Regions from separate parts of the Phenylobacterium sp. GW821-FHT12F10 genome, predicted to be linked through region 4. Evidence: predicted binding sites of a transcription regulator. Region 4 holds the regulator's gene; each other region holds the start of a gene.
The links. Region 4 encodes LexA, which represses DNA repair genes until DNA is damaged. Its sites were predicted from a motif close to ATGTTCNCNANNTGTTCT; they were not measured.
Positions count from the first base shown of each region.

Region 1: recA (recombinase RecA) is a predicted target of LexA. The motif match lies at 2,097-2,114, and genes of this name have one in related genera.
Region 2: AC1RN5_RS19510 (YifB family Mg chelatase-like AAA ATPase) is a predicted target of LexA. The motif match lies at 1,474-1,491, and genes of this name have one in related genera.
Region 3: uvrA (excinuclease ABC subunit UvrA) is a predicted target of LexA. The motif match lies at 1,258-1,275, and genes of this name have one in related genera.

Region 1 covers NZ_JBXAPY010000001.1:739,013-742,385, reverse strand. Annotated here, with positions in the region: gene alaS (alanine--tRNA ligase) at 1-656, opposite strand, end outside; gene recA (recombinase RecA) at 937-2,007, opposite strand; gene AC1RN5_RS03685 (enoyl-CoA hydratase-related protein) at 2,154-3,020, opposite strand; gene AC1RN5_RS03680 (glycosyltransferase family protein) at 3,188-3,373, shown strand, end outside.
Region 2 covers NZ_JBXAPY010000004.1:54,962-58,334, forward strand. Annotated here, with positions in the region: gene AC1RN5_RS19510 (YifB family Mg chelatase-like AAA ATPase) at 1-1,398, opposite strand, end outside; gene gshB (glutathione synthase) at 1,534-2,481, opposite strand; gene AC1RN5_RS19520 (transglutaminase family protein) at 2,612-3,373, opposite strand, start outside.
Region 3 covers NZ_JBXAPY010000001.1:1,103,916-1,107,288, reverse strand. Annotated here, with positions in the region: gene AC1RN5_RS05560 (acyl-CoA dehydrogenase family protein) at 1-155, opposite strand, end outside; gene AC1RN5_RS05555 (enoyl-CoA hydratase/isomerase family protein) at 350-1,159, shown strand; gene uvrA (excinuclease ABC subunit UvrA) at 1,355-3,373, shown strand, end outside.
Region 4 covers NZ_JBXAPY010000001.1:1,599,562-1,602,934, reverse strand. Annotated here, with positions in the region: gene trpD (anthranilate phosphoribosyltransferase) at 1-222, shown strand, start outside; gene trpC (indole-3-glycerol phosphate synthase TrpC) at 219-1,007, shown strand; gene lexA (transcriptional repressor LexA) at 1,091-1,786, shown strand; gene AC1RN5_RS08030 (ComEC/Rec2 family competence protein) at 1,895-3,373, opposite strand, start outside.

The DNA of each region.
Region 1 (3,373 bases), 860 kb from region 4:
GGCTTGCGCGTGCCGTCGGCGAACTGCTCGAACTGCATGAAGACCAGGTTCCAGATCTCCACGAACCGGTCGCCATCCTCGTCCGGGCTGCCGGGGGGACCGCCGGGGATGTGGGCGCCGTGGTCGTAGAAGATCTCCGAGCATGGACCGCAGGGGCCGGTGTCGCCCATCGACCAGAAATTGTCGCTGGTGGAGATGCGGATGATCTTCTCGTCGGGCAGGCCGGCGATCTTCTTCCACAGGTCGGCCGCCTCGGTGTCGGTGTGGTAGACCGTCACCAGCAGCTTCTCGGCCGGGATCTTGAATTCCTGGGTCAGCAGGGTCCAGGCGTGCTCGATGGCGCCGGCCTTGAAGTAGTCGCCGAAGGAGAAGTTCCCCAGCATCTCGAAGAAGGTGTGGTGGCGGGCGGTGTAGCCGACATTGTCCAGGTCGTTGTGCTTGCCGCCGGCGCGCACCGACTTCTGGGACGAGGCCGCGCGCGGCGCGGGCGGGGTCTCGGCGCCGGTGAAGTAGTTCTTGAAGGGCACCATCCCGGCGTTGACGAACAGCAGGGTCGGGTCGTTCTGCGGCACGAGCGGAGCCGACGGAATGATCAGGTGATCATTCTTCTCGAAGTAGCCCAGGAAGGCGCTGCGGATTTCGTTCAGGCTCGGCATGGCTCTAGACGCTTAAACTTGAAAGTTGGGGCGCGTGTTGCGCTGCGACATCGGCGTTCGTTTACGAGACTTGGACGCCCCCGCAAAGAAAAAGGACGCCCGGACCTGGGTCCAAGCGTCCTTCTCTTCGTGAACGACCGTGCGGGGTTCAGCCCCTTCGCGCCAGCCGCGCGGGTTGGCGGGGGCGCGACGGCGATGTCAGGGGGCCAAAGCGGCCGTTCACTTGAACCTGCGGACAGCTGCGGCGGCGGACGCTCAGGCCCGCCGGCCGGCCACCGGCCTATTCCTCGTCTTCGCCCGCCGTGGGACCCACCAGGAGCTCTTCCTGGATGACTTCCTTGGCGCCGCGGACCTGCTTTTCGATCTGGTCGGCGATGTCGGGATTGGCCTTCAGGAATTCGCGGACATTGTCGCGGCCCTGGCCGATGCGCTGGCTGTTCCAGGAGAACCAGGAGCCGGACTTCTCGATGACCCCGGCCTTGACCCCCAGGTCGATGATCTCGCCCAGCTTGGAAATGCCCTCGCCGTACATGATGTCGAACTCGACCTCGCGGAACGGCGGGGCCACCTTGTTCTTCACCACCTTCACACGGACGTTGTTGCCCATGATCTCGTCGCGGATCTTCACCGAGCCGGTGCGGCGGATGTCCAGGCGGACCGAGGCGTAGAACTTCAGCGCGTTGCCGCCGGTGGTGGTTTCCGGGCTGCCGTACATCACCCCGATCTTCATGCGGATCTGGTTGATGAAGATCACCAGGGTGTGGGTCTTGGAGATCGAGGCGGTCAGCTTGCGCAGGGCCTGGCTCATCAGGCGGGCCTGGAGGCCGGGCAGGCTGTCGCCCATCTCGCCCTCGATTTCCGCCCGCGGGGTCAGGGCCGCCACGGAGTCGATGACCACGATGTCCACCGCGCCGGAGCGCACCAGGGTGTCGGTGATCTCGAGGGCCTGTTCGCCGGTGTCCGGCTGGGAGACCAGCAGTTCATCCAGGTTCACGCCCAGCTTGTTGGCGTAGGAGGGGTCCAGCGCGTGCTCGGCGTCCACGAAGGCCGCGGTGCCGCCGGCCTTCTGGACCTCGGCCACCACGTGCAGGGCCAGGGTCGTCTTGCCCGAGCTTTCCGGCCCGTAGATCTCCACGATCCGCCCCTTGGGCAGGCCGCCGATGCCGAGCGCGATATCCAGGCCCAAGGACCCCGTGGAGACCGACTCGATCTCCATGTGGCTCTTGTCGCCAAGCTTCATCACCGAGCCCTTGCCGAAGGCCCGATCGATCTGCGCCATCGCTGCTTCCAGCGCGCGCTGCTTGTCACCGTCTTCTCGTGCCACGAGCTTCAATGCCGTTTGAGACGCCATACCAAGCACTCCCTATCCCATGATTCCGCCAACCCGGTGGGGTAGATCGCTCTCCCCGCCGCCGGACTCAGGTGTACTTAGTTTGTTCTCCGTTCACAAGATGTTCTTTTTCGCCTATGCGTCCGGAATTGACGTAGGCAGCGCCGTCAGCGCGGCCACCAGGGATAGCCCCGCGGCATGTCGGTGGAGACCTTGCCCGTGAAGGCCGGCGGCCGTTTCTCCAGGAAGGCCGCCACGCCCTCGCGCACGTCGGGCCCGGTCCCGAGCGCCATGGCCAGGGGACCGTCCACCTTCAGGGTGTCGTAGGGCGAGGCCGCCTCCGACAGCCGCCACAGCATCTGGCGGGTCAGGGCCACCGACACCGGGGCGGTGTTGTCGGCGATGGAGCGGGCGATCGCGCGCGCGCGGGGCAGCAGGTCCTCCGGCGTGGTGACCTCGCTCACCAGCCCGCCCTTCAGCGCCTCGGCGGCGGAGAACAGCGCCCCGTCCAGGCACCAGCGCAGGGCCTGGGTGATTCCCACCAGCCGGGGCAGGAACCAGGCGCTGCCGGCCTCGGGCACCAGGCCCCGGCGGGCGAAGACGAAGCCGAACTTCGCCGTGTCGGCGGCGATGCGGATGTCCATGGGCAGGGTGAGGGTCAGGCCCACCCCCACCGCCGAACCGTTGAAGGCGGCGATGGAGGGTTTGCGGCACTCATAGACCGCCCCCACCATCCCCGACCCGCCCGAGCGCCCGGCCTTGGAGACGTCCCCGAAGGCGGCCGAGCCCTCCGCCGAGGTGGTGTCGAAGGCGCCCGCGCCGGCCGACATGTCGGCCCCGGCGCAGAAGCCCCGCCCCGCCCCGGTCACCAGCACCACCCGGACGGCGTCGTCCCCGTCGGCCCGATCGAAGGCGTCGGCCAGCTCGGCGCCCATGATGGCGGTATAGGCGTTGAGCTTGTCGGGCCGGTTGAGGGTGATCTGCATGATCCCCTCTGAGACGTCACAGAGGATGTGCTCGTAGGTCCTGGACATGGGTCGCCTCCCTAAGGCTTTGGCGGAAGGCTAGGCGGGTGACGCCCACGTCAGGCAAGCGGCGTTCACGCGCCTGGCCAAGGGGCGGGAGCGGCTTGTCCGGCTCGGCCAAAGGCTTCTAGACTTCGGCGGCGGGGCCATTGTGGGCCGCGCGGTCCGGAGCCCGTATGTCCTTCCAGCTGCTCGCCGGCCGCACGCCGCTGACCGCCCGGCGACTGGCCTATGTGGGACCCGGCCGCGCGGCCTTCGAGGACGACTACCTGGCCCGCAATCCGCAGGCGGCCTTCGTCGCGGACGGCGAGGCGGCCGATGTCCTGGTGATGGCCGATCTGGACGAAGGGGCGCCGCAGGAC
Region 2 (3,373 bases), on a different contig from region 4:
CGCCGTCAGGCCATTGGCCTCGGCGGCCTTGGCCAGCAGGGCGCGGGCCGGCGGATCGAGGTCGGCGATGGTCTCCAGCCACTCCCCCTCGGCCCTGGCGTTGATCGGCTCGGCCCGCTCGTGGCCGGACCGGGCGGCCCGCTCGGCGGCCAGGTCCCGGGCCCGCGCCACCCGGGCGGCGGCCTCCGCCGTGCCCTCCGACGGCGCGGGGAGGGCCAGGTCGGCGGCGCTCACCGGCGGGACCTCGATCTGCAGGTCGATGCGGTCGAGGAAGGGCCCCGACACCTTCATCTGATAGTCGGTCTGGCAGCGCGGGGCGCGGCCGCAGGCGCCGCGACCCGGCCCGCCGTGGCCGCACTTGCACGGGTTCTGCGCCGCCACCAGCTGGAACCGGGCCGGATAGCGCACATGGGCGTTGGCCCGGGCGACGATCACCTCGCCGGTCTCCAAGGGCTGGCGCAGGCTGTCCAGGGCCTGGGCGGAGAACTCCGGCAGCTCGTCGAGGAACAGCACCCCGTTGTGGGCCAGGGACACCTCGCCGGGCTTGATGCGGATCCCGCCGCCGGTGAGGGCCGCCATGGTGGCCGAGTGGTGAGGGCTGCGGAACGGCCGTGCCCGGGTCAGCTCGCCCCTGGCGATCAGGCCCGCCACCGAATGGATCATCGAGGTTTCCAGCAGCTCGGCGGGGGTGAGCGGCGGCAGCAGGCCCGGCAGGCGCGCGGCCATCATCGACTTGCCCGAGCCCGGCGGGCCGGTGAAGGCCAGGTTGTGGCCGCCGGCCGCGGCGATCTCCAGGGCGCGCTTGGCGTTCTCCTGACCCTTGACCTCCCTCAGGTCCGGAACCCGCTCGCCGTCGATCATGGCGCCCGGCCTGGGCGGCGCCAGCATCTGGGTTCCGCGGAAGTGGTTGACCAGGGAGATCAGCGAGGGGGCGGCCAGCACCGGCGTCTCCCCGGCCCAGGCGGCCTCGGCGCCGCAGGCCTCCGGACAGATCAGGCCCAGGCCCATGGCGCCGGCGGCCACCGAGGCCGGCAGGGCGCCGGCCACCTGGACGATCCGTCCGTCGAGAGAGAGCTCCCCCATGGCCGCCCAGTCGGTCAGCCGGTCGGGCGGGACGACCCCCATGGCGGCCATGACCGCGAGCGCGATGGGCAGGTCGTAGTGACTGCCCTCCTTGGGCAGGTCGGCCGGCGCCAGGTTGACGATGATCCGCCGGCCCGGCAGCGACAGGCCCAGTCCGGAAAAGGCCGCCCGCACCCGTTCGCGGCTCTCGCCGACCGCCTTGTCGCCGAGCCCCACCAGGATGAAGGCGAACTCGCCGCCGGTGAGCTGCACCTCGACATCGACGCGGCGGGCCTCGACCCCCTGGAAGGCCATGGTGACGACGCGCGCGGCCATGTCTCACGTCCTCAATTTGAGCATGATTTATCCACAACCCCAGCACGCGGCGCGGGTCGGATCAAGAACAAAAAAGGAACCTAATGGGAAGATGAGATGATTCCGTCACCTAGGACGGTCTTCTCACCTCACAAGCTAGACCGTGGCGCGAAGGGCTTCAACCCGTTCCCACATCACCACGGTGGCGTCGACGCCGGTGAAGCGCTTCAGGGCGACGGCGCCGGTGGGGGAGGTGACGTTGATCTCGGTGAGGAAGTCGCCGATCACGTCGATGCCCACGAACATCAGGCCCCGGCGCTTCAGCTCCGGCCCGATGATCCCGCACAGCTCGCGGTCGCGGGCGGTCAGCTCCACGGCCTCGGCCCGGCCGCCGACGGCGAGGTTGGAGCGGATCTGGCCGGCGCTGGGCACCCGGTTGATGGCGCCCACCGGCGCGCCGTCCACCAGCAGGATCCGCTTGTCGCCCTTGGTGACCGCCGGGATGTATTTCTGGGCGATCACCGGCTCGCGGCTGATCATCCGGTGCAGGTCCAGCATGGCGTCGAGATTGGGGTCGTCCGCCAGCAGCCGGGCCACGCCCGAGCCGCCGGCGCCGTTCAGGGGCTTGAGCACGATGTCCCCCTGGCGGGCGCGGAACTCGTAGATCGCCTCCAGGTCCGAGGTGATCAGGGTCGGGGGCTGCACGCCGGGGAAGGTGGTGACGAACAGCTTTTCCGGGGCGTTGCGCACCTCGGTGGGGTTGTTGACCACCAGGGTCTTGGGGTGGATGGCGTCCAGGAAGTGGGTGGAGGTGATGTAGGCCATGTCGAAGGGCGGGTCCTGGCGCAGCAGGACGACGTCGAACTCCGACAGGTCGCGCACCTCCCAGGGGCCGAACCGGGCGTGGTCGCCCTTCACGGCCTGGACGGTCACCGACCGGCCCCGCGCCGTCAGGGTCCCGGTCTCCAGGGCCATGCGCTCAGGCGTGTAGACCCACAGGCTGTGCCCCCGCTCCTGGGCCGACAACATCATCAGGAAGGTCGTATCGCCTTCGATATTGATCCCCTCGAGGGGGTCCATCTGCACGGCGACCTTCAAAGACATGGGCGGGCTTCCTGAACGGCTGAGGGGTCTCAGATAGTTCGGGGGGACCCGATGCGCCAGCGCCGAGAACGTGACAGCCTGACGTGGACTGGTTCAGGCGCGCGTCAGGCCGCAAAATTCAAGGCGGGGTTCAGTTCAGCTTCAGGCGCACCCGTTCGCGATGGGCCCGGGCGGCCAGGGCCGCGCCGCCGTCCAGGGAGGAGGCCTGGGCCAGGGCCTGCAGGGCGCCGGCCAGGGCTCCCTGGCCCTCGCGGGCGGCGGCGACGTCCAGCCAGGGGCGGTGATCCAGGGGGTCCAGCAGGGCCCGGCGCAGGGCGGCCCGCTCGGCCCGCGCGAAGTCGCCGGCCGCCGAGGCGCGGGCGAAGATATTGTTCTGCAGCCGGATCAGCACCGCCCGGTCGGGAGCCGGGGCCATCAGCCGGTCCAGCCGGTCGGCGACATTGGGGGTGAGGCCCGCGTGCAGGGCCCGCCGCGTCAGCTCCGAGGGCAGGACCACCCGCCCCTCCGCATAGGGGTCCAGGGCCAGCGGCCCCTCCTGGGTCTCGATGCGCAGCAGGAAGTGGCCGGGGAAGTCGACCCCCTGGACGCTCAGGCCGCACCGGCGCGAGACGTGCAGGTAATAGACCCCGAGCGCCACCGGCAGGCCCTTGCGCCGCTCGGCGACGGCCAGGATGTCGGCGTTGTCGGGGTGCTCGTAGGTGAAGAGGTCGCCCCCCAGGCCCAGGTCGCCGGCCATGGCCTCGGCCAGGGCCTCCTCCGGGCTTTCGCTCGCCAGGCGCTGGGTCAGGCGGTCGACCCCGGCCTCGCCGAGATCGCGGGCGGCCTGGGCGTCCCGGCTGGGATCCTCGTGCAGGGCGCAGGCGATGGCCGCTTCCAGCAGGGGAAAGTCCCC
Region 3 (3,373 bases), 500 kb from region 4:
AAGCCCATCTCGCCGAGCCCCTTCCACAGGGCCCGGTCATAGGGCTCCGGCCCCTCCAGGATGGCGCGCACCGCGGTCGGCGCGCAGCGGTCGGCGAGGAACTTCCGCGCCTCGTCGCGCAGCTGCTTCTGTTCGTCGGAAAAATCGAAGTTCACCTGAACGCCTCCCTGTCGCGTCTCTTGCCGTCACGCTGCGCGGGGTCCCGCTGGGTCAGTCAAAGCCCGGCTTGCCTGACGTAGGGATCGGGCGTTCAGCTTGGTCCCCAGGGAGACGCGCAGCAAGCTGAGCCGCAGGGCGAAGATGCGCGCGGGGCGATCTCGCCCGCGAACGGCGGACAGACGAGGCAAGCATGACCTACGAGCATCTGGACCTGCGCATGGACGGCGACGTCGTCTGGGCCACCATGAACCGCCCCGAGCGGCTGAACGCCCTGAACCGCAAGCTGGTGGAGGAGCTGCGCGACTTCTTCGTCGGCCTCTACTGGCGCCGCGACGTCCGCGTGGTGGTGCTCTGCGGCGCCGGCGGAGCCTTCTGCGCCGGCCTGGACCTCAAGGAGCGTTCCGGGTCCAACGACGGGACGCCGCGCTCGGTGGGCGCCGGCCTGACGGGCCAGCGGCAGATCAGCGAGATCGTCATCGCCATGCGCCGCTGCCCGCAGCCGATCATCGCCTGCGTCGACGGGGCGGCCAGCGGCGGCGGCTTCGCCCTGGCCCTGGCGTCGGATGTGCGGATCGCCACCCCGCGGACGCGCATGAACGCCGCCTTCATCCGCATCGGGCTGTCGGCCTGCGACATCGGGGTCAGCTACTTCCTGCCGCGCATGGTGGGCAGTTCGGTGGCCGCCGAGTTCATGCTGACCGGCCGCTTCATCGACGCCGAGCGCGCCCGCGAACTCGGCCTGGTCAGCCGCGTCGTGGCGCCGGAGGCCCTGGAACCTGAGGCCGACGCCTTCGCCAAGGACATGCTCAACGCCACCCCGCTGGGCCTGCGCCTCACCAAGGAGGCCCTGAACCACGCCATCGACGCGAACGGCCTTGAGGCGGTGATCGCCATGGAGGACCGCAACCAGATCCTCTGCGCCCAGGACGACGACTTCGGCGAGGGCGTCCGCGCCTTCCTGGAGAAGCGCCCGCCGGTCTACGCCAAGCGCGAAGGCTAGGATCTCAGATCACTGCTGACAGTTTTCGGCGGCCCGCGCGTTAGAGTCCGCGCGCGACCCACGGCGTGCGGAGGTCGGAGACTGACGTCCTGCGACGTTTGTTCTCCGATTGTTCCCATGTTATCCGTGAGTCCGTTCACTACATTAAACGGTCCCGTCGAGACCCTCGGCGGGTGAAGAGCGTTTCAGGACAAGATGGCCGAACAGCTGAACTTCATCCGCGTGCGCGGCGCGCGGGAGCACAATCTGAAGAACGTCAACGTGGACATCCCGCGGGGCGAACTGGTGGTGCTGACCGGGCTGTCGGGGTCGGGCAAGAGTTCGCTGGCCTTCGACACCATCTATGCTGAGGGCCAGCGCCGCTATGTCGAGAGCCTCTCGGCCTATGCGCGCCAGTTCCTGGAGCTGATGTCCAAGCCCGACGTGGACCTGATCGAGGGCCTGTCCCCGGCCATCTCCATCGAGCAGAAGACCACCAGCCGCAATCCGCGCTCCACGGTCGGCACCGTCACCGAGATCCACGACTACATGCGCCTGCTGTGGGCGCGGGTGGGCGTGCCCTACTCGCCGGCCACCGGCCTGCCCATCGAGAGCCAGACCGTCTCCATGATGGTCGACAAGCTCGTCGCCCTGCCCGAGGGCGAGCGCCTCTACCTGCTGGCCCCCGTGGTGCGCGGGCGTAAGGGCGAGTACCGCAAGGAGATCGCCGAGTGGCAGCGGGCCGGCTTCCAGCGGCTGAAGATCGACGGCGAGTTCTTCCCCATCGAGGACGCCCCGGTCCTGGACAAGAAGTTCAAGCACGACATCGACATCGTGGTGGACCGGCTGGTGACCAAGGCCGGCCTCGAGGGCCGCTACGCCGACAGCCTGGAGACCGCGCTCAAGCTCGCCGACGGCATCGCCGTGGCCGAGTGGGCCGACAAGGCCGAGGGCGAGGCCGAGCCGAAGCGCCTGCTGTTCTCCGAGAAGTTCGCCTGCCCGGTCTCCGGCTTCACCATCAGCGAGATCGAGCCGCGGCTGTTCTCCTTCAACAACCCCTACGGCGCCTGCCCGGTCTGCGACGGTCTGGGGATGAAGCTGGCCTTCGACGCCGACATGGTTGTGCCCGACAAGGACAAGTCCCTGCACAAGGGCGCGGTGTCACCCTGGTCCAAGGGCCCCTCCCCGCTCTACACCCAGACCCTGCAGGCCCTGTCGCGCCACTACGGCTTCTCGATGGACGACCCCTGGTGGAAGCTGCCCGAGCAGGCCCGCAAGGTGGTCCTCTACGGATCGGGCGCCGACAAGATCAAGTTCGTCTATGACGACAACGCCCGGAAGTACGAGGTCAACAAGACCTTCGAGGGCGTGCTGCCGAACCTGGAGCGCCGCTGGCGGGAGACCGACAGTTCCTGGGTGCGCGAGGAGCTGGGCCGCTATCAGTCGGAGACCCCCTGCGAGGCCTGCGAGGGCTATCGCCTGAAGCCCGAGAGCCTGGCGGTGAAGATCGCCGGCCAGCATGTCGGCCAGGTCTCGCGCCTGTCGATCCGCCACGCCGAGGAATGGTTCACAGGCCTGGAGACCAGCCTCACCGACAAGCAGATGGAGATCGCCCGGCGGATCCTGAAGGAGATCAATGATCGCCTGCGGTTCCTGGTGAACGTCGGCCTGGACTACCTCAATCTCAGCCGCGCCTCGGGCACGCTGTCGGGGGGCGAGAGCCAGCGCATCCGCCTGGCCAGCCAGATCGGCTCAGGCCTGACCGGCGTGCTCTATGTGCTGGACGAACCCTCCATCGGCCTGCACCAGCGCGACAACACCCGCCTGCTCACCAGCCTCAAGGGCCTGCGCGACCTGGGCAACTCCGTACTGGTGGTGGAGCACGACGAGGAGGCGATCCTGACGGCCGACTATGTCATCGACATGGGACCCGCCGCCGGCGTGCACGGCGGGGAGATCATCGCCGAGGGCACGGCCGCCGAGGTCATGGCCAATCCCAACAGCATCACCGGCCAGTACCTCTCCGGCGCGCGCGAGATCGCCGTGCCCCAGGACCGCCGGCCGATCTCCAAGAAGAAGGTGCTGCGCGTCATCGGCGCCACCGGCAACAACCTGAAGAACGTCACCGCCGAGATCCCGGCCGGCACCTTCACCTGCATCACCGGCGTCTCGGGCGGCGGCAAGTCCACCTTCACCATCGAGACCCTCTACAAGGCCGCCGCGCGGCGGCTGCAC
Region 4 (3,373 bases):
GGGGGCACGCCGGCCGAGAACGCCGTGGCCCTGCGCGCCCTGCTGGACGGCGAGACCGGGGCCTATCGCGACATCGTGCTGCTCAACGCCGCCGCCGCCTTCCTGGTGGGGGAGAAGGTGGAGACCCTGCGCGACGGGATCGACCTGGCGCGCGCCGTCATCGACGACGGGCGGGCCAGGCGCGCCCTGGAGCAGCTCGTGGCCATCACGAGCGCCCCGTGAGCGACATCCTTTCCAAGATCGCCGCCTACAAGCGTGACGAGGTCGCCGAGCGGAAGACCCTGCGCACCGTGGCCGAGGTCGAGGCCGCCGCGGCCCAGGCCTCCGCGCCGCGGGGCTTCCGCGCCGCCCTGGAACGCGCCCACGCGCCGGGGCGCCTGGCCCTGATCGCCGAGATCAAGAAGGCCTCGCCGTCCAAGGGGCTGATCCGCGCCGACTTCGACCCGCCGGCCCTGGCGCGGGCCTATGAGGCCGGCGGCGCGGCCTGCCTCTCGGTGCTGACCGATGGTCCGAGCTTCCAGGGCGCCGACGGCTTCCTGACCGCCGCGCGGGACGCCTGCGCCCTGCCCTGCCTGCGCAAGGAGTTCCTGGTGGACCCCTGGCAGGTGGCCGAATCCCGGGCGCTCGGGGCCGACGCCATCCTGGTGATCCTGGCCATGGTGGATGATTCCGTCGCCTCCGCCCTGATGGCCGAAGCCGCCCGATTCGGCATGGACGCCCTGGTGGAGGTCCACGACGAGGCCGAGATGGCCCGGGCCGGGGCGCTCGGCGCCACCCTCGTGGGGGTCAACAACCGCGACCTGCGCAGCTTCGAGATCGACCTGGCCATCACCGAGCGTCTGGCGGCCCTGGCGCCCGCAAACGCCTTGCTGGTCACGGAAAGCGGCATCTTCACCCCCGCCGACGCCGCCCGCCTGGAGCGGTCCGGCGCTCGCGCCATGCTGGTGGGGGAAAGCCTGATGCGTCAGGCCGACGTGGCCGCCGCGGCGAGGGCCCTGCTGGCCTAGCCCGCGGTCAACTTGACATTAACGAAGAACGCCTAGAGAACATCGGCAAGGTTTCTGCTTTGTTCTTTAAGGGCTCTACGTCCATGCTCACCCGCAAACAGCACGAATTGCTCATGTTCATCCATGAGCGGATCAAGGAGAGCGGTGTCTCGCCATCCTTCGACGAGATGAAGGAGGCGCTCGACCTGGCGTCGAAGTCCGGCATCCACCGCCTGATCACGGCCCTCGAGGAGCGCGGCTTCCTGCGCCGCCTGCCGCACCGGGCCCGGGCCCTGGAGGTGGTGAAGCTGCCGCAGCAGGCCACCACCTCCTCCCCGCCCAAGGGCCGCGCCCCCTTCAAGCCGCAGCTGGTGGAGGCCGGATCCTCGGCGCCGCAGCCGGCCGCGGCCAACGACACCCGCGAGATCTCCATCCTCGGCAAGATCGCCGCGGGCACCCCCATCGAGGCGATCCAGCAGGAACGCGACCGCATGCACGTGCCCGAGAGCATGCTGGGCGCCGGCGAGCATTTCGCCCTCGAGGTGCAGGGCGACTCCATGATCAACGCCGGCATCCTGGACGGCGACTATGTGGTGATCCGCAAGACCGACACCGCCACCTCCGGCGAGATCGTCGTCGCCCTGGTGATGGGCGAGGAAGCCACCCTCAAGCGTCTGCGCAAGAAGGGGGCCTCCATCGCCCTGGAGGCCGCCAACCCCGCCTATGAGACCCGCATCTTCGGGCCCGACCAGGTCCAGGTTCAGGGCCGTCTCGTCGGCCTGATCCGGAAGTACCACTAGACCCTGACCGTTTCAGATGACTCATCTGAAACGGCAAGAAGGGTCTAGATTCAAGATATTAGAGCACGTCGGGCGGCGGAACCGGCATCCACTTCCGCCTGACGTTCTCTAATTCGTCCACGGGCGCCGGCCCCGCAGGGTCTGCGCCCAGACGATCCTCCAGCCCTGGGCCGTGCGATAGAGCTCGGCCGAACCGCCGCGGGCGAAGTCGTCCTCTGTCAGCAACAGCGCAGCGGGGCAGTCGGCCGCGTTCGCCGCGCCGCGCACCACCACCACCTCGGCCCATTGGCAGAACAGCGGCAGCTTTCGCGCGATGGTGGAGGCGCGCCGGGTGAAGACCGCGGCCACGCGCGGGCTTGAGCCGAGCCTCGGGGCGCAGGACCAGCGGTCGCAGTCATAGAGGGCGTCGCGGGCCGCCAGACCGTCCGTGGCGGGCTCCAGGCCCCTGCGCCGGGCCCAGAGCTCGGCGCCGAACAGCTTCACGTCCGGACGGAACAGAACCGCCTGCCCGCCCTGCCGCACCGCCAGGGTCGAGCCGTCGGCGGCGATCCAGATGTCCGGCGGCGGCGGGCGCGGGGTCAGGGTGACGGCCAGGGCCAGGGGCAGGCCGGCCCAGCGCAGCGGCCCCTTCCACAGACAGAGCCACAGGATGCCCAGGAAGGCCGCCGGCAGGGTCCAGGCGGGCGCGCTGGCCACGATGATCTGGGCGTGGGGCAGGCCGGCCGCCGTCGCGGCGATCCGGTTCATGGCCTCGATGGCCAGGCCCGCCGCGCGCAGGGGAGCCTCCCCCAGGCCCAGGGGCGCCAGCACCGCCCCCAGGGCCAGGGCCGGCATCATCAGGAAGGAGGAGATGGGCGCCACCAACAGGTTGGCGGCGAGGCCGAAGGTGGAGACCCGGTTGAAGTGCTGCATGGCGAAGGGGCCGGTGGCCAGGCCCGCCACGAAGCTGGCCGCCAGGCTGGCGCCCAGCCAGGTCCCCACAGCCTGGACGCCGCGGATCGGCCAGGGGGCGTTGATCTCCCGCACCGGCCGCGGCCAGAGCTCGGCCAGGGCGACCAGCGCCGTGGTGGCGGCGAAGGACATCTGGAATCCCGGCTCGGTCACCGCCTCCGGCTGCAGGGCCAGGATCACCAGGGCGGCGATGGCCAGGGTGTGCAGGCTGATGGCGCGGCGATCCACCAGGATGGCGCCGAAGGCCGCGCAGGCGGTGATCGCGGCCCGCTCGGCCGGCGCAGGGGCGCCCGACAGCACCAGATAGGCCAGGACGGCGGCGAGACCCGCCAGGGCCGCGGCCTTCTTGCTGGAGAGACGCAGGGCGAGCCAAGGCCAGGCGGCGATCAGCAGGCGGACGCCGGCGAAGGCGAAGCCGCCGACGATGGCCATGTGCAGGCCGGAAATAGAGATGATGTGGGCCAGGCCCGCCGCTCGCAGGGCGTCCACCTGTTCCCGGGGCACGAAGGCCTCGTGACCGGTGACCATGGCCGCGGCCAGGCCGCCGCTCTCCACCCCCATCTGATCGACGATCCTGCGCGCCAGGGCCCAGCGGGCGGCGTTGACCCGCATCTCCAGGGCCAGGCGCCAGGGCGG